2 linked regions of the Tahibacter amnicola genome follow. The protein of the gene in region 1 binds, or shares a complex with, the protein of each later gene. Links are inferred from orthologs where the notes say so. Each region holds a gene or a part of one and is shown on either strand. Other genes may lie near its edges. The genes, in order: mnmG and mnmE.

Evidence for each region.
Region 2: the proteins of mnmG (region 1) and mnmE are in contact, whole or in part, in a solved structure (PDB 9HIP), measured with the Escherichia coli proteins. The link is inferred for Tahibacter amnicola from one-to-one orthologs.

The regions. Positions count from the first base shown.
Region 1 is NZ_CP104694.1:131,975-142,898, reverse strand. What follows is about bases 2,454-5,333. They hold mnmG (tRNA uridine-5-carboxymethylaminomethyl(34) synthesis enzyme MnmG), read left to right. Parts: upstream 2,454-2,890; coding sequence 2,891-4,777; downstream 4,778-5,333. Other genes in these bases: N4264_RS00540 (Tex family protein), read left to right, coding at 4,978-5,333. Outside these bases: pepN (aminopeptidase N), read left to right, coding at 1-947; N4264_RS00555 (hypothetical protein), read left to right, coding at 1,039-1,857; N4264_RS00550 (hypothetical protein), read right to left, coding at 1,980-2,180; more of N4264_RS00540, read left to right, coding at 5,334-7,311; N4264_RS00535 (hypothetical protein), read left to right, coding at 7,315-8,532; N4264_RS00530 (AAA family ATPase), read left to right, coding at 8,651-9,493; N4264_RS00525 (hypothetical protein), read right to left, coding at 9,515-10,567; N4264_RS00520 (YbaY family lipoprotein), read right to left, coding at 10,754-10,924. UniProt on the Escherichia coli protein: NAD-binding protein involved in the addition of a carboxymethylaminomethyl (cmnm) group at the wobble position (U34) of certain tRNAs, forming tRNA-cmnm(5)s(2)U34.
Region 2 is NZ_CP104694.1:457,569-468,437, reverse strand. The notes cover bases 7,336-10,160. They hold mnmE (tRNA uridine-5-carboxymethylaminomethyl(34) synthesis GTPase MnmE), read right to left. Parts: upstream 9,509-10,160; coding sequence 8,162-9,508; downstream 7,336-8,161. Other genes in these bases: yidC (membrane protein insertase YidC), read right to left, coding at 9,513-10,160. Also shown: N4264_RS01940 (patatin-like phospholipase family protein), read right to left, coding at 1-316; N4264_RS01935 (M3 family metallopeptidase), read left to right, coding at 419-2,461; N4264_RS01925 (YecA/YgfB family protein), read left to right, coding at 3,310-3,981; N4264_RS01920 (pirin family protein), read left to right, coding at 4,096-4,944; N4264_RS01915 (S9 family peptidase), read right to left, coding at 5,011-7,287; more of yidC, read right to left, coding at 10,161-10,869. UniProt on the Escherichia coli protein: Exhibits a very high intrinsic GTPase hydrolysis rate. Involved in the addition of a carboxymethylaminomethyl (cmnm) group at the wobble position (U34) of certain tRNAs, forming tRNA-cmnm(5)s(2)U34.

The sequences.
Region 1 (10,924 bases):
TCCTCGTGCGTCATGAGTCCGACGGGTTCAACCGCTGGGAAGCGGCGCAACAGCTCGCGCGGCTGGCCTTCGACCGCGTCCTGGCGGGCGACCTGCGTGCCGCGGAGATTGGCGTATGGGTCAGCACGGTTTCCGCCCTGCTCGATGACAACCGCGTCGAACCGGCCCTCCTGGCCGAACTGCTGACGCCACCGGACGCGCTGGAACTGGCGGAGCGCTGCGAGCCGTTTGATCCCGCCGCGGTGTACCGCGCACGCGAATTCCTGGAAAAGAGCCTGGCCCAGGTGACCGGAGCGCGCGTGGCGGCGCGCCACGGCCAACTCGTGGAGGCGGAGCAGGGTGCGCTCGACGGCGCCAGCCAGTCGCGGCGTCGCCTTGCCGGCCGATGCCTGGGCCTGTGGATGCGCGCCGATCCCACTGCTGCCGCAGAAGTAGCAGCGCGGCGCGCGGCGCAGGCGCCGAACATGACCGAGCGGCTGGCGGCGCTGACCCTCCTGGCGCATCACGGCGCCCCCCAGGCCGAGGCGGCGCTGGGCGACTTCGCCGCGCGCTACGCCGACGATCCGATCACCCTGGACAAATGGTTCGCCTTGCAGGCGCAGATCCCCGCCGAAGCGGCGGTGGAACGCGTTGCCGCGCTGCGCGCTGACAGCCGTTTCAACCTGCGCAATCCCAACCGGGTCTATGCGCTGCTGCGCGCCTTCGCGGCGCGCAACCTCGTCGCCTTCCACCGGCCCGACGGTGCCGGCTATGCGCTGATCGAGGATTGCCTGGTCGAACTGGATGCGATCAATCCCACCACGGCCTCGCGCCTGGCGGCCACCCTCAAGGACTGGAAACGCCTGGAACCGACGCGCCGGGTCTTGCTGCAGGCGAGCGTCGAGCGCCTCGCCGCGGCGGCGACATCGCCGGACCTTGCCGACATCCTGCGACGTACGCTTGCCTGACGTCGTCTTTGCGCAGGATTGCATCGTTTTCTAACGCTTCCTCAACCGTGCGGGACTACACTCAGAGCCCCGCACGCGCCCGGTGATCAGCATGCGTCGCTTCCTGTCATCCTTTGTCGTCGTCGCAGCCGTGGCCGGCTGCGCGCAGGTCCCCGAATACCGTTACCGCACCGGTGAGGCCGATTACTACTACGACCGGGACGATTCCTACCGGCCGGACTACATCGCCTACAGCCGCTACTACTCCGCGCTGTGGCCGGCTTACCACGGCTACTACGATCCGTTCTGGTCGTCGTCCTTTTACTACGGCGTCACCTGGTACCCGACGAACCTGTTCGGTTTTGGCGGCGGTTGGGGCGGACCCTACTGGTCCTACTCGCCCTGGTATGGCAGCTGGTGGGACGGTTACTACGACTGGGCCTGGTGGGAGCAGCAGCACGCGCGACAGGCGTACTGGCAGCGCTTCGGCAGCGTCGCGAACGAACGTGCGGCGGTGGCAGGCCTGCAGCGGACTTCGGCGCCGCCCCGGATGCCCTTGGATGAGGCGCGTATGCCGGCGGAGAGCGGCCGGCGCACGCGCGTCGATGCCGAACAATCCGTGCGCAGGGCTGACACGTCCATGCCGTTCCCGACACGGGAGGACACAGTCGGTCCACGTCGGACAACGCGTCCCCGTCCGTATGGTGATCCACCGATCCCCGGCGACGTGACGCGGGGCGGCCGGATCACGCGGATGCCGATCGACGAAGGGGCGCCGGTGCGCACGCCGACGCCGGTGCGGGAACCCCGGATCCGCCAGGCTGACGCGATGCCGTCGCCGGTCCGCAGTGCCCCCTCGATGCCTTCAGCGCCGCGGTCGATGCCGCCGCCGGCACCTTCGCGCCAGCGCGAGGCCGATCCGGACCGCTGAAACCGGCGCGCTTCGCAACCGGTAGCGAACCCTGGAAAAAAGCGACCTCGCGTGGGCGCGAGGTCGGGGGCTAACCGCGCAATGAACGCGCGGAGGGAGAGAGAGGGTGTGAGATCGGTCGATCAGGCCAGCAGGCGTCCCAGGGCTTCGTTGAGACGCGCAATGCGCGACAGGAGCGGTGCCACCAGGCTTTCGGCCTCATTCGCGGACTTGTGACTGCGGATATCTTCGATCGCCAACTCCAGGCGGCCGACTTCGATCATCAGGTCCTGGCGCAGGAACAGCGGATTGACGCGCATGAGGGTGTCGTTGGCGAGGTTCATCGAACTGCTCCGTAACCGATCTTCGAGGTGCGTGATCTGTGATGCAGTTCGCGTGCCAGGATCAAAAAATTGCGGGATCTGTCACGGTAGTCACGTTCGTCGCGAGAGTGACGACGTCTGTCGGATAGTGACCGGAGCTGACAGACCTTGCACGCAACCGGAATCTACGAAGACCTTCACGGTTTACTAATGTGTACGAGCGCTACTCTTAGCCGTGAATACAAAAACGCCGCGGCGCTACGCGTCGCGGCGTCATACCGGTTACTGGCGCCCGGCATACGGTCCTCTTGGATTCCCCCTGTTCCTACGACCGCCGGGCGCCAGCCTTATCTGGCGTCGCCCCTCGATCGTGGTGCGTCCTCCCACCGACGCAGAGCCGGCCCCTGAATTCCGACTATCGACGTGCTCGCAAACGCCGTGCGTCGGTGGGAGTGCGAGTTTTATAAAGCACGAGCTGTGCCAATCCTTGAGACCGACGCCCACCGGGTCTGCTGGCCCTGATCTTCGGTGTTTTACGGTGCGCCATGATCCGCCGGGTGACAAAAACCCATCGCCGGGCCGCCACCATCTCGTCATCCGGCGACGGCCCGGCGTCACCGGTTGTCACAGATGACCGATTCCCGACGTGCCTTGCTCCGGGCAGCTTTGCCAGCGGCTTGTCAATACCCTGGTAGAATCGCCGCCCTGGTTTTTCAGTCACTGCAGCACCCATGGATTACTCCCGACATTTCGACGTCATCGTCATCGGCGGCGGCCACGCCGGTACCGAAGCGGCACTCGCGGCGGCGCGCAGTGGCGCACAGACACTGTTGCTGTCCCACAACATCGAAACGATCGGGCAGATGAGCTGCAATCCGGCCATCGGTGGCATCGGCAAGGGCCACCTGGTCAAGGAGATCGATGCCCTCGGTGGCGCGATGGCGCGTGCGGCCGACCAGGCCGGCATCCAGTGGCGCGTCCTCAACGCCTCCAAGGGCGCCGCGGTGCGCGCCACGCGCTGCCAGGCCGATCGCGTCCGCTATAAGGCAGCCATTCGCGGCATGGTGGAACAACAGGCAAACCTGGCATTGTTCCAACAGGCCGTGGACGACCTGATCCTCGAGGGCGACCGCGTCGCCGGTGTCATCACCCAGATGGGCCTGCGCTTCCGCGCGCGCGCCATCGTGCTGACGGCGGGTACCTTCCTCGCCGGCAAGATCCACATTGGCTTTGCCAACTACGCCGGTGGCCGGGCGGGCGACCCGCCGGCCGCCACGCTGGCCTCGCGCCTGCGCGAACTCAAGCTGGGTACCGACCGCCTCAAGACCGGCACTCCGCCGCGCATCGACGGCCGAACCATCGATTACTCGGGGCTGGAGGCGCAGCCGGGCGACGATCCGATGCCGGTGTTCTCTTTCCTGGGCGATGTCAGCGAACATCCGCGCCAGGTCAGCTGCTGGATCACCCACACCAGCCAGCACACCCACGACATCATCCGCGGCGCGCTGGACCGCTCGCCGCTCTACACCGGTAAGATCGAAGGCGTCGGCCCGCGCTACTGTCCATCGATTGAAGACAAGGTGGTGCGGTTCGCCGAAAAGGAGACACACCAGATCTTCATCGAGCCCGAAGGCCTGGACACCGTCGAGATCTATCCCAACGGCATTTCCACCAGCCTGCCGTTCGACGTGCAGCTGGCGCTGGTGCGTTCGATCAAGGGGTTCGAGAACGCGCACATCACGCGGCCGGGTTATGCGATCGAGTACGACTATTTCGATCCGCGCGGCCTCAAGGCCTCGCTGGAAACCAAGGCCATCGAGGGGCTGTATTTCGCCGGCCAGATCAACGGCACCACCGGTTATGAGGAAGCGGCGGCACAAGGGCTGCTGGCGGGGCTGAATGCCGCGCTCGCCACCCAGGGCAAGGCGCCGTGGACGCCACGTCGCGATGAGGCCTACCTCGGCGTGCTGGTGGACGACCTCATCACCAACGGCACCACCGAGCCGTACCGCATGTTCACCTCGCGAGCCGAGTACCGCCTGCAGTTGCGCGAAGACAATGCCGATCTTCGCCTCACCGAAACCGGCTTCCAGCTCGGCTGCGTGGATGCGCCGCGTCACGACGCGTTCCGGCGCAAGCGCGATGCCGTCGAACGTGAGACAGAGCGCCTGCGCGGGCTGTGGGCTGCACCCGGCAACGCGCTCGGACGCCAGATCGAAGCCGAGCTCGGCATTACGCTGTCGCGCGAAACCAGTGCGCTGGATCTGCTGCGCCGGCCGGAAGTGGACTACAGCCACATCGCGCGCGTGCCCGGGCTGGGGCCGGTGGTCGATGATGTGCGAGTTTCTGAACAGGTGGAAATTTCGGCAAAGTATTCGGGGTATCTCGAGCGCCAGCGCGAAGAGATCGAGCGTGCACGCCGGCATGAGGAAACGCCGATCCCTGACCCGTTCGACTACGACCAGGTCAGCGGCCTTTCCGCCGAGGTGGCGCAGAAACTCAAGCGATCCCTGCCGCAGACCGTCGGGCAGGCGATGCGCATCGCCGGCGTGACACCGGCGGCGATTTCGCTACTGCTGGTGCACCTCAAGCGCAGCAAGGGTCGTCGCGTCGCCTGAGACGCCGGCGCTGCACGCTCTGCGGCGCCGAACCTTGACATTGACCGTTCCGCCGGCATTGCCGGCATGAACGCCGGCCGTCTGCGCGGGCGGTCGACCTGCACACGGAATCGGCCTGCAAGACTGCTAGACTCCGCCGCTGACACGGTCGCGAAAGCGGTGGCCGTGCGCGTATCCGCAGGACTGAACAGAACACCCTCATGCTCACAATCGAACAGAAGATTGCCGAGGAGATCGGCGCAAAATCCGTGCAGGTGAATGCCGCGATCGAATTGCTCGACGGCGGCGCGACGGTTCCCTTCATTGCCCGTTACCGCAAGGAAGTCACCGGCGGCCTGGATGATACCCAGCTGCGCAATCTGGAAGAGCGCCTGCGCTATCTGCGCGAGCTGGAAGAGCGCCGCAGCGCCATCCTGGCCAGCATCGCCGAACAGGGCAAGCTGAGCGACGAGCTGAAAAAAGAAATTGTAGAAGCCGATACAAAGGCGCGTCTGGAAGATCTATACCTTCCCTACAAGCCGAAGCGCCGCACCAAGGCGCAGATCGCCCGCGAGGCCGGCCTGCAGCCCCTGGCCGACGGCCTGCGCAGCGACCCCACGCAAGCCCCCGAGGAAGCAGCCAAGGCATTCATCAACGCCGAGAAGGGCATCAACGACATCAAGGGCGCGCTCGACGGTGCGCGTTCGATTCTCCTGGAAGAGTTCTCGGAAGACGCCGCACTGGTCGGCCAGCTGCGTGAATGGCTGACCGAGCGTGGCCAGATCCGCGCGAAAGTCGTCGCCGGCAAGGAAGCCGAAGGCGCCAAATTCCGCGACTACTTCGACCACGCCGAAGCGATCAAGTCGATTCCTTCGCATCGCCTGCTTGCCCTGTTCCGGGCGCGCAACGAGGGTATTCTGGACCTGGAACTGGAGCCGACCATCGAGCCCGACCAGGGCCACGCCGAGGCCGAAGGCCGCGTTGCCGCGCACTTCGGTATCGCCCAGCGCGGCCGTGCGGCGGATACCTGGTTGCTGGAAACCTGCCGCCAGACCTGGCGCGTGAAGCTGCACCTGCACCTGGCGCTGGACCTCTTCGGCAAGAGCCGTGAAGGCGCCGAGGACGAGGCGATCCGCGTCTTTGGCGACAACCTGAAGGACCTGTTGCTGGCGGCCCCTGCGGGCCCGAAAGTCGTCATGGGGCTTGATCCGGGCATCCGTACCGGCGTCAAGGTGGCGGTGGTCGATGGCACCGGCAAGCTTCTGACGACCCACACCGTTTACCCGCACGAACCGAAGAACCAGTGGGACCAGTCCATCGCGCAGCTCGCGGCCATGTGCAAGCAGCTGGGCGTGAACCTGATCGCCATCGGCAATGGCACGGCCTCGCGTGAAACCGACAAGCTCGTCGGCGACATGCTCAAGAAGCATCCGGATATCAAGCTCGCGAAGGTCGTGGTCAGCGAGGCCGGCGCCTCGGTGTATTCCGCCTCGGAAATGGCCGCCAGGGAATTCCCGGAACTCGACGTGAGCCTGCGCGGCGCGGTGTCGATTGCGCGCCGTCTGCAGGATCCACTGGCCGAACTGGTGAAGATCGAACCCAAAGCCATTGGTGTGGGCCAGTACCAGCACGACGTGAACCAGGTGAAGCTGGCGCGCGCGCTGGATGCCCGCGTGGAAGACTGCGTGAACGCGGTGGGCGTCGACGTCAACACGGCGTCCGCGCCACTGCTGGCCCGCGTCGCCGGCCTGTCCGCCTCGGTGGCGGAGAACGTCGTGAAATTCCGCGATGCCAACGGCCCGTTCAAGACGCGCGACGCACTCAAGAAAGTACCGCGGCTGGGCGACAAGGCGTTCGAACAGTGCGCCGGCTTCCTGCGTATTCCGGCCGGTGACAATCCGCTCGACGCCTCGTCTGTCCATCCGGAGGCCTACCCGGTGGTCGAGCGCATCATCAAGGCCTGTGGCCGCGAGGTGCGCCAGATCATCGGCGACACCAGCTTCCTCAAGACGCTGCGGGCCGAGCAGTTCACCGACGACACCTTCGGCCTGCCGACCGTGCGCGACATCCTGCGTGAACTGGAAAAACCCGGCCGCGACCCGCGCCCGGAGTTCGTCACCGCGGCTTTCGCCGAGGGCGTGGAAGATCTCAAGGACCTCAAGCCCGGCATGGTGCTGGAAGGCCGCGTGTCCAACGTCGCGGCGTTCGGTGCCTTCGTCGATATCGGCGTGCACCAGGACGGCCTCGTGCATGTGTCCGCGCTGTCGACCAAGTTCGTGAAAGACCCGCGCGAGGTGGTGAAGGCGGGCGATGTGGTCAAGGTGAAGGTGCTGGAGGTCGATATCCCGCGCAAGCGCATCGCCCTGACCATGCGCCTGGACGACCCGCTCGGCGATACCCGCACCAGCGCGCCGGGTGCCGCGGCAGCCCGCAAGGATGACCGCGGGCCGCGTCGTGACGGCGCGTCGCGTCCCGGCGGTGCGCGGCCCGGCAGTGCGCCGGCGCCGACCAACAACGCCTTCGCCGACGCGTTCGCGCGCGCCAAGCGAAACTGACCGATGCTGCGGCCCGGCATTGCAGTCATCGTGGCCCTCGGGCTGGCGGTGGCGCCAGCCGGTGCCGCCATCCGCTCAACGCCCGTGCCCCTGCCCATGCAGGGTCACGCGGCGCAGCCCGGCCTCGATACGGACGCCAAGGGCGACATCTACCTGAGCTGGATCGCGACGGCCGCGAAAGGTCACCAACTGCGCTTCAGCCGCTGGGACGGCAAGGGCTTCACCGTGTCGGCCACCGTCGCCCAGGGCACGCGGTGGTTCGTGAACTGGGCCGATGTGCCTGGCCTGCGCGTCATGCCCGACGGCGCCCTGGTGGCCTGGTGGCTGGAGAAGACGGCGCCGGGCACCTATGCCTACGGCGTCCGCCTGACGCGCTCGGCCGATGGCGGCAGGACCTGGTCCGACGCCGTATCGGCGCACGCCGACAGCAGCCCCGCCGAACACGGTTTCGTTTCGCTCTGGCCAATGGACGCACACCGGTTCGCCCTGGTCTGGCTCGATGGCCGCGACGCGCCGTCCGAGGACGCCCATGACCACGGCGGCGAAGGCGCCACCGGGCTGCGGACGGCGGTCTTCTCCAGTGCGATGCAGGCAGCGGGTGAATCGCTGATCGACGCCCGTGTGTGCGACTGCTGCCAGACCGACGTGGCGCTGGCCCGCCAGGGGCCGGTCGTCGTATTCCGCGACCGGAGCGAGAAGGAAATTCGCGACATTGCCGTGGTGCGCTGGGACGGCAGCCGCTGGAGTACGCCGCGGCCCGTCCATGCCGATAACTGGACGATGCCGGGATGTCCGGTAAATGGCCCGGCCGTCGCCGCCCGGGGCGATGATGTCTACGTCGCCTGGTACACGGCGCCAGGCGACCAGCCTACGTTGCGCCTGGCGCGTTCTACGGACGGCGGCGCCTCCTTCGCCGCGCCGGTGACTTTGCCCGCGCGGCGGTCAGTCAGCGGGCGGGTGGACCTGGCCCTGGTGAAGGACGCCGTCTGGGTGAGCTGGCTGGAAGAAACGGACGAGGGCGCCTTCCTCATGGCAGCCCGTTACACCAGCGATTTGTCGACAGTGGATACCACCCAGATCGCGACCTTGCCCCGTGGCCGCGGAACGGGCGTTCCGCGCCTGGCGCCCCACGGAGATGGCGCCTTCCTCGTCTGGACAACGGTGACCGATGGCCAGCCACAGCTGCGTGCCGCGCAACTGAGCGAGGCACCGGCGGACTGAGCGTGAATGCGGCCGGTCCATCGGCTGGCGCGCGTCACCTCGGGTCCGGCGCGTGCGGCCGTTGGAGCCGCCGGCGACGCGGGCTATCCTCTGCCGTCCGATCCTCCACGGCACTCCCATGCGTTTTGAAGGCACCGATCGTTACGTGGCCACGGATGAGCTCAAGCTCGCCGTCAACGCCGCAATCACCCTGCAGCGACCCCTCCTGATCAAGGGCGAGCCGGGCACCGGCAAGACCTTGCTCGCCGAAGAGGTGGCCCGCTCACTCGGCGCGCCACTGTTCGAATGGCACATCAAATCGACCACAAAGGCCCAGCACGGCCTCTATGAGTACGACGCCGTAGCGCGGCTGCGCGATTCGCAGCTGGGCGAGGCGCGTGCGTCGGAGATCGCCAACTACGTGGTGCCAGGCAAGCTGTGGCAGGCCTTTGTGAGCGATCAGCGCGCGGTCGTGCTGATCGACGAGATCGACAAGGCCGATATTGAATTTCCGAACGATCTGCTGCGCGAACTCGATCGCATGGATTTCCACGTCTACGAAACGCGCCAGACCATCACGGCCCTGCACCGGCCGATCGTGATCATCACCTCCAACAATGAAAAGGAACTGCCGGACGCCTTCCTGCGCCGCTGCTTCTTCCACTACATCCGCTTTCCCGATGCCGAAACGCTCAGCGCGATCGTTGACGTGCATTACCCGGGCATCAAGAAGGAACTCGTGCACGAGGCACTGACGGCATTCTTCGCCTTGCGCGAAGCGCCGGGTCTCAAGAAGAAGCCCAGTACCTCGGAACTGCTCGACTGGCTGAAGCTGCTGCTGGCTGAGGATATCGGCGTCGAAACGCTGCGCGAGCGTAACCAGCGTAAATCGATTCCGCCGCTCTACGGCGCGCTGCTCAAGAACGAAGCGGACGTGCAGCTGTTTGAGAAGATTGCGTTTCTGGCGCGGCGCGGCGGCTGAGACACCGCGCCGGCCGAACGTTTAATCGACCTGGAACGATTGGAGCGTCACGGGCAGGTTGTCGATGACAAACTGCAAGGATGTCGGTGTGAGGACAAAATGTCCGCCGAAACCTCCCGTGTGCCCGGTGACCGTGAATCGGAAATGCGAAAGGTCAAATCCCGTTTGCTGCGAGAACGTCATGAGCGTAAAGCTGCTGCCGATGACGTGGAAGCCAGTCTTAAAGACAAAATGGAGAATGCCGTCCTGCCCACGCTGCAGCTCGCCTTGTACCGCGACCAGATCCCTCTCGCCTTGTTCCGTCAAATCGAAGTGAACATATGCTTCGCTGTTGACCGCCAGACTACTGAAGGTCATCGTCCCGGGTACCCATTGCAGCTCGAATGGCGAATCGCCAGGACGCAGTACGGCGTATCGAGCAAGTACGGCATTGCCGAAGTGCCCGCCGCCCATCAAATATGGCACCGCTGGTAGTCCGGTACTTTCCAGCGTTGTTGTGGCGTTAGGAATTGTAGAGCCCGCGGGTAGCCAAACCATGCCATCGCGGACAGTAATAGCGCCCGTCAGCGACTGCGTTCCAACCATGCCCAGGGCACCGGGTCCCGTCTTGGTAAGTGAGCCGCTGCCGCTGATTCCTCCGCCGACCACGACGTGGCTATTGCTAGCCTCCACGATATGGAAATGCGTGGAGGCATCGAGGATCACGGCGGGTAATGCCGGGGCAGTCGTCGGATGATGGCCGGCGGATTCAAAGTAGGGTGCCGTTCCAGCAAACCGTACGGTTCCATTCTCCAAATTCCACGCCTCGCCAGCGCCAGCGCAGCTATCGACAATTCGGTTTACTGTAACCGTTCCACCAAGATCGATGTGGAAGCCCTGGCCGCCGCTGCAGGAAAGTGAAACGTCAGCTGTTGCTGAGTCGGGAACGATCTGTGGTGACCAGTTGGACGCCACATTCCAGCTGCCGCCGTCGGGCCCGACATAGGCGGCGGCATGCGCGGCAGTCGTCCCGACCAAGCCGACAAGAAGGGCTGTGATGCGGCGGGCGGAGAAGGTTCCGGGAATGAAAAGCATGCGTCAGGCTCCAGGCGAGAGGTACGTCACCGGCGGGAGGCGTCGACTTCAACGTTCGTCGTTGCCTTCCCGGTTACGGCGCCGTCCTGCCCTACGTGAAACCGTGGCGGCGATGATCATCGCCGATGAAGCAGGAGCTGACACGAACTGGACGGCTCGTGGGCCGTCCAGTGGCGCGAGGCGGGATCAGTTCGGCTTTTTCTTCGAAACCGTATCGAAGCGCGCAACGGCGCGGTCATGCAGCGGCTTGGCGTCGGCTTCGCTCACGTCGGTGACGGCGCCGCCTTCCTTCTTGGTATGCAGCACGAACAGGCCCTGGGCGTCCCAACCCAGGCGGGTCACCGAATTGGGTTTTTC
Region 2 (10,869 bases), 320 kb from region 1 along the record:
GCACCGTGGCCGAGCGCGGCTGGTCGACGATCAGACCGAGTTCGCCCACGCTTTCGCCGGCGGCGATCAGCCCGATCAGCCGCGCGACACCACCGCTGCGCGGTACGCGGAATGCCCCAAGGCTGCCCGAACGCAGGACGTACAGCGCATCCGAGATATCCCCTTCCTCGAACAGCGTGGCGCCGCCGGGCAGGACGGACCACTCCAGCACCTGTTCGAGCTGGTCGAGCTCGGCCTCGTCCAGGTGCTGGAACAAGGGCGCCTCGCGCAGGATCTGGCGCACGTCGGATACGGGCAGGCGCAGCGCGTCGGTCATGCGTCTATGCTACGCCGGGGCCGCTGCCGGCACGGCTTGAATTTGTCCCCGGCCCGACGCACCTTGCTCATTCTCCCCAGCCCCTTCTGTGAGACCCACGCCATGGACGCGACCAATCCGCTACTCGTCGACGCTGAACTTCCGGCTTTCTCGCAGATCCGGCCCGAACATGTCGAACCGGCAATCCACGCGATCCTGGCCGACTATCGGCAGGCGATCGAACGGCTGACGGCCGAGTCCCAGCCGCGCACCTTCGCCAACACCGTGCTCCCGCAGGAATCGCTCGAGGAACGCCTGGGCCGCGCGTGGTCGCCGGTGTCTCACCTGCATTCGGTGAAAGATTCGGATGAGCTGCGCAAAGCCTACTCGACCGCGCTCGAAGCAATTACCGAACATGCTACGGAACTGGGCCAGAACCGTGAACTCTACGCGGCGGTGGAAGCGATCACCCACGGCGGCGGCTATGCCGGGCTGGAACGGCCGGCGCGCACCCTGATCGAGCACGCCCTGCGCGATTTCCGGCTGTCGGGCGTCGCCCTGGAAGAACCGGCACGTTCGCGCTTCAAGGCGATCGCCAACGAGCTGTCGCGCCTGGGCACCGAATTCGAGGAAGCAGTGCTCGACGCCACCGAAGCCTGGACCGAGCACCTCACCGACGAGGCCCAGCTGGCGGGAATTCCCGAATCCGGCCGCGCGGTACTGCGCGAGTACGCCCGCGAGAAGGGCCTCGACGGCTGGCTGATCACCCTGCGCCAGCCCAGCGTGCAGGCGGTCCTTTCCTACGCCGATGACCGCCGCCTGCGCGAGCGTGTCTATGCGGCCTACTCCACCCGCGCCTCCGACCAGGGCCCGAACGCCGGAAAATTCGATAATTCCCAACGTATAAATGACATCCTGGCGCTGCGCCACGAGGCGGCGCAATTGCTCGGCTTCGCCAATGCCGCGGAGGAATCGCTCGCCACCAAGATGGCGCCCTCGACGGAAAAGGTGCTGGCCTTCCTCCACGACCTGGTGAAGAAGGCCAAGCCCGTCGCCGAGAAGGAGCTGGCCCAGCTGCGCGAGTTCGCCGCCAATGCGCTGGGCATCGCGGACCTGCAGGCCTGGGATGTGGGCTACGCCTCGGAGAAGCTGCGCGAGGTGCGCTACCAGCTCAATGAAGAGGAGCTCAAGCCCTACTTTCCGCTCGACGCCGTCCTCAACGGCCTGTTCGCGATCACCGAGCGCGTCTTCGGCGTGCGCCTGCAGCTGCGCGACGATGTCGACGTATGGAATCCCGATGTGCGGTACTACGATGTGTACGACGCACAGGGCGAACGCATTGCCGGAGCCTATGTCGATCTCTTCGCCCGCAGCGGCAAGCGCGGGGGCGCCTGGATGGACGTGTGCCGTTCCCGTTTCCGCAACGGCGGCGATCTGCACCGGCCGATCGCCTACCTCACCTGCAACTTCGCTCCGCCCACGGCCGCCGCACCGTCATTGCTCACCCACGACGACGTGCTCACCCTGTTCCACGAGTTCGGTCATGGCCTGCACCACCTGTTGACCGAGGTCGATTACCCCAGCGTTTCGGGCATCAGCGGCGTGGAGTGGGATGCCGTCGAACTGCCCAGCCAGTTCCTTGAGAACTTCGGCTGGCAGCGCGAATCGCTGGACCTGTTCGCGCGCCATTTCCAGACCGGCGAGGTGCTGCCACAGACCCTGTTCGAGCGCATGCAGGCCGCGCGCTATTTCCAGGCCGGCATGTTCCTGGTGCGCCAGCTGGAGTTCGCCTTGTTCGACTTCCGCCTGCACCGGGAGTTTGACCCGGCGCGCGGCGCCCGCACCGTGGAGTTGCTGCAGGAGGTCCGCGCCGAAGTCGCGGTCGTGCAGCCCCCCGCCTGGCAGCGCTTTGCGCACGGTTTCACGCACATCTTTTCGGGCGGCTACAGCGCCGGCTATTACAGCTACCTGTGGGCCGAAGTGCTGTCGGCGGATGCATTCGGGCGTTTCGAAGAAGAAGGGGTGTTCAACCGGCAGACGGGCGATGCGTTCCGGCGCGAGGTGCTGGCCGTGGGCGGATCGCGGCCCGCGCTGGAGAGCTTCATTGCCTTCCGCGGCCGCGAACCGGATTCGACGGCCCTGCTGCGCAGCTACGGCCTGGCCTGAGCGCTTGCCTGGCGGCCGGCCGGTTCGCTCGCCCCGGCGTAGCGCCGGCCGGCGGCCGGCCGGCGCGTTACGGTAAACTGGGCCGATGAAGATCGCCTCGTGGAACGTCAACTCGCTCAACATCCGCCTGCCGCACCTCAAGGAATGGCTGGGGCAGGCGCAGCCCGACATCGTCGCGCTGCAGGAAACCAAACTGGAAGATGCTAAATTTCCCGATACGGATATTGCCGCACTCGGATACCGCTGCGTCTTCTCCGGCCAGAAAACCTACAACGGCGTGGCCATCCTGGCGCGCCAGATGCCCACGGACATCGTCACCGACGTACCCGGATTCAGCGACCCGCAGCGGCGCATCCTGGTCGCCACGGTCGGCGACCTGCGGATCGCCAATCTCTATGTGGTGAACGGCCAGGCGGTCGGCAGTGAAAAGTACACCTACAAGCTGTCCTGGCTGCAGCACCTGACCGACTACCTCGCGCAGGAAATCCAGCGGCACCCGAACCTGATCGTCCTGGGCGATTTCAACATCGCGCCCGACGACCGCGACGTGCACGATCCAGTCGCCTGGCATGAACAGATCCTGTGCTCCACGCCTGAACGCGACGCGCTCAAGCGCCTGCTGGACATCGGCCTCATCGACAGTTTCCGTGAATTTGAATCCGCTGGCGGGCACTTCAGCTGGTGGGATTACCGCCAGGCCGCCTTCCGCCGCAACCTCGGCCTGCGCATCGACCTGATCCTGGCCAGCCACGCCTTGCGCCCGCGCATGAGCGGCGCGAGCATCGATATCACCCCCGGCGCCTGGAACGGCCTTCCGACCACGCGCCGGTACTGCTGGAACTGAGCGCATGACCGAACGCGAGAACGCTGTTTCCCTGGAGGACCACGAGCTGGAGGAACTCGACCAGTTCCTGCGCGCCCATGCGCGCGAGGACGAACCGGATCTCCTCCTCGACGGCGTGCACGGACTGTTGACCGTGCTCGCCATTGGCCCTGATCCGGCCCTGCCGGACGAATGGCTGCCGGAAATCCTGCACGCCCCGTTCGAAGATGAGGAAGAGGGCGAACGCATCCTGGCCCTCCTGGCCAAGCTGAATGATTCGATCCTGCCCGAGATCGAGGCCGAGACCTACGAACCCATACTCGGCGAAGTCGACCTGGAAGACGGTGGCATCGCCCTGTCAGCCGCCGGCTGGTGCGAAGGCGTGAGCCGGGCGATCGACCTGCGCGCCAACGCCTGGGAATCCCGCCTGAGCGAGGACGCCCAGCTCATGGAAATGCTCGGGCCCGTCATGGCACTGGCGGTCGACGAGGGCATCCTGCAGGCGGACACGGAATTTGAGCGCCTCACCGAGCAGGAATACGACGAGTGTCTGGCGCAGATACCGGCGGTCGTGGCACACGTGGCGCAGTACTGGCGCGTGCATCCCGCCACCGAGCGCGAGAAGGCGGGCAGTGGCGCTTCTTCTTCGGAATTCCGCGACCCGCCGCGGCGCCGCGGTGGTCGCTGGGTGCACTGACTCCGGCCGCGCGCCCGTGATTGTTTCCGCCGTGGTACCAGCCTTTCCACGAAAGGCGCACTGGTACCGCGGCCGCGCGGCGCCATCTGGGTGGTTTCTCACCGGGAGATCGCCATGTCCTTGCTTGAATCACGTCACGTGTTGCACACCGTCCGCGGCCGTCCGACCTCCGACGGTGCCGGCGTCCGCCTGACGCGCGTCATTGGCCAGCCGGCCCTCGACAGCCTCGATCCCTTCCTGTTGCTCGACGAGTTCCGCTCCGACGAGGCGACGGACTACCTCGCCGGCTTTCCGAGCCATCCACACCGGGGCTTCGAAACGGTCACGTACATGCTGGCCGGCCACATGCGTCATGCGGACAACCAGGGCAACCGGGGTGATCTGGGTGCCGGCAGCGTGCAATGGATGACGGCCGGGCGCGGCATCGTCCACTCGGAGATGCCGGCGCAGGAGGACGGGCTGCTGTGGGGATTCCAGCTGTGGGTGAACCTGCCGGCAGCGCAGAAGATGACGGCGCCGCGCTACCAGGACATCGCGCCACAGGCGATTCCCGAAGTGAGTCCCGGCGAGGGCGTGAGCGTGCGCGTCATCGCCGGTGAATTCGGCGGCGCGGTCGGACCGGTCAATGCCGTCGCGACCGACCCGGTCTACCTGGACGTGCGCCTGGCTGCCGGAGCGCGCTGCGAAGTCCCGTTGCCGCAGGGCCATACGGCCTTCGCCTACGTGTACGCTGGCCAGGTCGCAGTCGGCAGTGCGGCCGCGGACATTTCACGCGGCGAACTCGCGGTACTGTCAAAAAGTGGCGGAGTGGAACTTGCTGCATCGACCGACGAGGGGGCTCGCCTGATCCTGGTTGCCGGCCGTCCACTGGAAGAACCCGTGGCCCGCTACGGTCCCTTCGTGATGAACACTGCCGAGGAAATCACCCAGGCCGTGCGCGACTTCCAGGCCGGCCGGTTCTGATCGCGGACGGGCGACCATAGGAGCCAGCGGTCGCCGTCACGCCGACGGCGACCGCTGTGGCGTGCACTAGCTCTTCTTTCCCGCCGCCGGAGCAGCGGCATCGTTCTTCAACTGCCGGTCGAGCCAGCGCACGATGGTGTTGTAGACGTGCTTCTTCATCGCCGGTGTCGACATGCCGTGCTTGCCGCCGGGGTAGGTCATCAGGTCGAACGCCTTGCCCCGGTTCTGCAGTTCCGCCATGAGCTGGGTCGAATTGGTAAAGAGCACATTGTCGTCGGCCATGCCGTGAATCAGCAGCAGCGGCGAGGTCATGCCGTCGAGCCACGGGAAGATGCTGCTCTTGGTGTAGCCTTCCGGGTTCTGTTGCGGCGTGCCGAGGTAACGCTCCGTGTAATGCGTGTCGTAGAGCGAGAAGTCGGTAACCGGCGCGACCGAAACACCCGCGGCCACCACATCCGACGCCTTGGCCAGCATCATCAGCGCCATGTAGCCGCCGTAGCTCCAGCCGAACACACCAATGCGCTTGCCGTCGACCCAGGGCTGCCTGGCCAGCCACTCGATGGCGACGCGCTGGTCTTCCACTTCCGCCGCACCCGTCTGGCGATAGATCGCGTCGGAGAACGCACGACCACGACGTGCCATGCCGCGGTTGTCGAGCGTGATCACGACGTAGCCGTGCTGCGCGAGATATTCATCGAAGACATCGGGAAAGCCGCGCGTTGCCAGCTGCGCCGTCGGTCCGCCGTAGAAGTGCGAGACGACCGGGTAGCGCCTGGACGGGTCGAATCCGCTGGGCTTGAGCAGGCGATACCAGAGCGTCTGGCCATCCTTGGCGGTGAGCGTGCCGAACTCCGGCGTGATATGTGCTGCCCGATACGGCCCGTACGGATGCTTGTCGTCGACCTTGTTCTCGGCGATCCACGCCAGGTGCTTTCCGTCCGGGGCGCGCACGCTCACCTGGCTCGGCGTCTTCGGATCGCTCCAGCTGTCAACGAACAGTTTCACGCCCTTGCCGGAATCGTCCGCGGCAAAGGTGGCTTCGTGCCAGCCGTCTTCGCGCGTGATGCGCTGTGGTGCGGCCGCATCGCTGCCGTCGAGCTTGACCGCGTACACCTGCTTGTCGAGGGGATGGTCCTTGTTGCCGGCGAAATACACACGTCCCTGCGCCTCGTCCACTGCCAGCACGCGATCGACATGCCAGTCGCCGCGCGTCAACGGCACTTTTTCCTTTCCGTCCATTCCGTAAAGGTATAGATGTTTCTGCCCGCTGCGCTCGGAAGCCCAGATGAATCCGGCGTCGTCCTTGAGGAATTTCAGGTCGTCGTGGAGGTTGATCCAGGTCTTGCTGGTCTCGGTCAGCAGCACCTGCTGCTTGAGTGTCTGCACGTCGACCCGCACCAGATCCAGGGTCTTCTGGTCGCGGCTCTGGCGCTGGAAGGTCACGGACTTTCCATCCGGCGTCCAGTTCACGCGGGTCAGGTAGATATCTTCTTCGGGACCCAGGTCGATCCACGTGGGCGCCGTGTTGGCGGGGGCGTCCGGGCGGATGAGCCCGAGCTTCACGCGCACGTTGGCCTTGCCCGTGGTCGGATAGCGCTGCTCGGTGATATTGGTGCGGTCGGCGTTGATCTCGAAGCGCTGGACGATCGGCACGTCGATTTCATCGTAGCGTTCGAAGGCGATCCAGTCGCCCGTCGGCGACCACCAGTAGCCGGTGAAGCGCTCCATTTCCTCCTGCGCGACGAATTCCGCCTCGCCGTTGTGGACCGAATCCTTGCCATCGGTGGTGAGCGCGCGATTTTCGCCGCTCTTGACGTCGACGACCCACAGATTCTGCTTGCTCACGTAGGACACGTAGCGCCCGGACGGCGCCACCTGCGGATCCATCACCTCAGCATCCTTGGGGGTGAGCGAGCGCACGGCCTGGTCGGCCTTGGCGCCAAGATCGTACAGGTAGAGTTGCCCGCCGAGCGGAAACAGCAGCTGGCGACCGTCCGGCGACCAGCGATAGCTGACGATGCCCTTGAGACTGGCGATGCGCATGCGCTCGCGGGTGGCCTTTTCGGCGTCGGAGAGTTCCTCTTCCTGCGGCTGCACCGCGCGCGAATCCACCAGCAGCCGCGTGGTGTTGTCGGCGAGGTTGTACTCCCACAGGTCCATGGTGTTCTGGTCACTTTCCTTGCCGCGCAGGAAGCTCACGCGACTGCCGTCCGGCGAAATCTTCAGCCCGCGCGGCGTGGTGCCGAGCAGCGCGGGGTCATCCAGCAATCGTTCAATAGTGAGTTTTTCGGACATCGCGGGCAGGGAAAGGGCCATCAGGCCGGTAAACAGCATCGTGCGCATAAGGGACTCCGCAGCCAAGCCCCGATTAGAGCGGTTTCCGGGGCTGGCGTCATGTACACAAGAATGCATCCCGGCGCATAGCCGTGCCAAACCGGGCGTGTGCATTAGGGTAACGGGCTGTCCGGTATCGCGGTGCGGCGGGTCGTCGGAGCCGTCGGTGTCGAGCCAGGAGGGGACGTCGGCAACCAGGGACTGCCGAGTGGCTATCGTCTGTCTTGTCAGCCTATGCGAGGACCGCCAAGTCGATAGTCAGAAGCCGAAGCGCACGGATCTGGCCCGTGGTGCGGCGGCGTGCGTGAGAGCAGCCCCTCCTGGATGTGGCCGCGATGGAGAGCGCGCGATGGCCGCCTCCCGACTTACCAGCTTCGCTTCCTTGAGACGATCGAAACGTCTCTCGGTGTCCTGGTCACGCAGGTACGTCACGGGAACAAGGGAGCTCTTGCCCGGCAACAGATTGCGCAAGTCTGCCGATCCTCCGACTGCGCGACTCAGGCGATCGAAGCGGCGGCGAATGCGCACTACTGTTTGATCCGCTTCGGGAACGCGCTTCATCGTATGCAATGCTTGTGGCAATCGAAGCTATCGCACGCAGCACGCCATTCCGTATAGACAACCAGCTGCGCGAACCCGGGCGTTGTGACACCGCTGATCGCGTGAAAGCCATGCCGTGTTTTCTCAAGGCACATGGTTGGCTGCGGCCTCGAAAGAGCGCGCTTTGGCCAACGAACTCCGGGCTCTGATGGCAGACCTTCTGCGACGTGCTCAACCTTTCGAGCGCGAGCTGGCGGAGCTATTCGAGGAACGAGCGCGAAAGTGTCGCGCGATATGGTGAGAACATTCCGAGGACGGTCCAGGGATCCGCCAGGAAACAAAACTACTTCCCGATGCAAAAACTGGAAAAGATCGCCCCGAGCAGATCGTCACTGGAGAATTCACCGGTGAGTTCGCCCAGGGCGCGCTGGGCGTGGCGCAGTTCTTCGGCGGCCAGTTCGCCGGCGCGGCGGTGAACCAGTGCCAGTTCTGCCGCGGCCAGTCGGGCAGCGACCTGTTCGAGGGCCACGACGTGGCGCGTGCGCGCGGTGAAGGCGCCGTTGATGCTGTCGCCGCCGGCGGCGAGACGGCGCAGCGCGGTGCGCAGGAGATCAAGGCCGATGTGGGTCTTGGCGGACAGGTCGATCCGCAGGCCAGCCGGCGTTTCCGCGACCGCGGGCAGTTCGCCGGAGAGGTCGATCTTGTTGCAGATCAGAAGGCGCGTCTGGCCTGACTGGGGCGGACCGAGCAGGGCGAGGTCGGCCGCGATGTGATCCTGGTCGGTGACCAGCAGGGCGACGTCGGCCCGTTCCAGTTCGCGACGGGCGCGGCGGATGCCCTCCAGCTCGACCACGTCGCCCGATTCGCGCAGGCCGGCGGTGTCGACCAGGGTCAGGATGACGCCATCGAGTTCGATGCTCTCGCGCAGCACATCGCGCGTAGTGCCCGGGATTGGCGTGACGATGGCGCGATCCTGCGCCGCCAGCGCATTGAGGAGACTCGACTTGCCGGCGTTTGGCCGGCCCGTGATCACCACGTGGAGTCCGTCGGTGAGACGCACGCCGCGACGGGTTTGCGTCAGCAGCTGGGAGGTTGTCAGGCGCACGGCATCCAGGCGGTCGCGCAGTTCCTGGGTATCGAGGAAATCGATCTCTTCCTCGGGAAAATCAATCGCTGCCTCGATGTATACGCGCAACTCGATCAGTAGCGCGAGCAGCGCGTTGACCCGGTCGGAAAAGGCGCCCTCCAGGGAGCGCATCGCCGCGCGGGCCGCCGCCTCGGACTGGCTCGCGATGAGGTCGGCGATGGCTTCGGCCTGCGCCAGGTCCAGCTTGCCGTTGAGGAACGCGCGCTCGGAAAACTCACCGGCACGGGCCGGACGTGCACCCATCTCGCAGACGCGTCGCAGCAGCATGTTGAGGACGACCGGCGCGCCGTGGGTCTGGAGTTCGACCACGTCTTCGCCGGTGAACGAGTAGGGGCCGGCGAAGTAGAGAAGGATGGCGCGATCGATCAGGGCGCCTTCGCTGTCGCGCAGCGCGGTGTAGTGGGCGTGGCGCGGGCGCGGGTTGCGATCCAGGAAGGCGGCGCCAATGGCGCGGGCGCCCGGACCGCTGATGCGCAGCACACCGATACCACCGGCGCCGGGCGCAGTGGCGATCGCGGCGATGGTATCGGTGGCGGGGGTCACGGCATCAGGCCTTGTCGCTGGCCTCGACGCGGCGCGTGACGAACCACTGCTGGGCGAGCGAGGCGATGCCGTTGACCGTCCAGTACAGCACCAGTCCGGCCGGGAAGAACGCGAACAGGATCGAGAACACCACCGGCATCGCCTTCATCATGCGAGCCTGCACCGGATCCATGCCCGTGGTCGGCGTCAGATGCTGGGTGGCGATCATGGCCGCGGCGTTGAGGATGGGCAGCACGAAGTACGGATCGGGCGCCGTGAGGTTCTGGATCCACAGGATGAACGGCGCGTGGCGCAGCTCGACGCTTTCGAGCAGCACGCAGTAGAGCGCGAAGAAGACGGGGATCTGCACCAGCATCGGCAGGCAGCCGCCGAGCGGATTGATCTTTTCCTTCTGGTACAGCTCCATCATGGCCTGGCCCATCTTCTGGCGATCATCGCCATAGCGGTCCTTGAGGGCCTGCACGCGCGGCTGCAGCTTGCGCATCTTGGCGGCCGAGCGGTATTGGGCCTCGGACAGCTTGTAGAAGACGATCTTGATCAGAAGAACCAGCAGGATGATCGCGAAGCCCCAGTTGTTCACCAGGCCGTGCAGCTTCGACAGCACCCAGTAGAGCGGCTCGGAGATGAAGGTGAGCATGCCGAAATCGACGGCCAGATGCAGGCCGGGGGCCGTCGCCGTCATCGCGGAAGGCAGCTTGGGACCCACGAAGAGACGCGCCTGGGTCGTCTGCGTCGCGCCGGGTGCGACAGTGAGCAGCGGGCTTTTCGCGCGGACGATGTAGCGGGGCGGCGTAGCCGTGGTGATTTCGCTGGTGGAATACACGTCGGCTTCGTCGGCGGGCGGAATCCACGCGGTGACGAAGTGGTGCTGCAGCATTGCGATCCAGCCGCCCGTCACGGTGGTATCGACCAGGGGCGACTTGGCGAACTTGTCGAAGGCGAGCTTCTTGAATTTGTCCGACGGCGAATACCACGCGGCGCCGGTGAAGCTGTAGGCCTCGGGATTGGTGATGCCGAAGGTGGATTTTGCCGCCGGCGGACTGACACGCTGCAGCTGGCGGTAGGCGTTGCCCGTCCACGGTGCAGTGCCGTTGTTGGCGATTTCCTGGCGGCTATCGACGACGTAGCTGCCGCGCTTGATGACGAAGACCTTGCGAACCGTAAGGCCGGACTGCGCGTCCTGCCAGGTCAGGGGGATCTCCAGGCTGTCCTGTCCGTCGGCCAGCGCGTAGGACTTCTGCTCGGCGGTGAACGTCGCCATGTGGTCGGGCGCGGCAGCACTGCCCTGGGCGCTAACCAGGCCCGTCTGGGCAATGAAGAACGTGGCGGCGTTGTCGTCCAGCAGCCGGACGGGGTTGGCG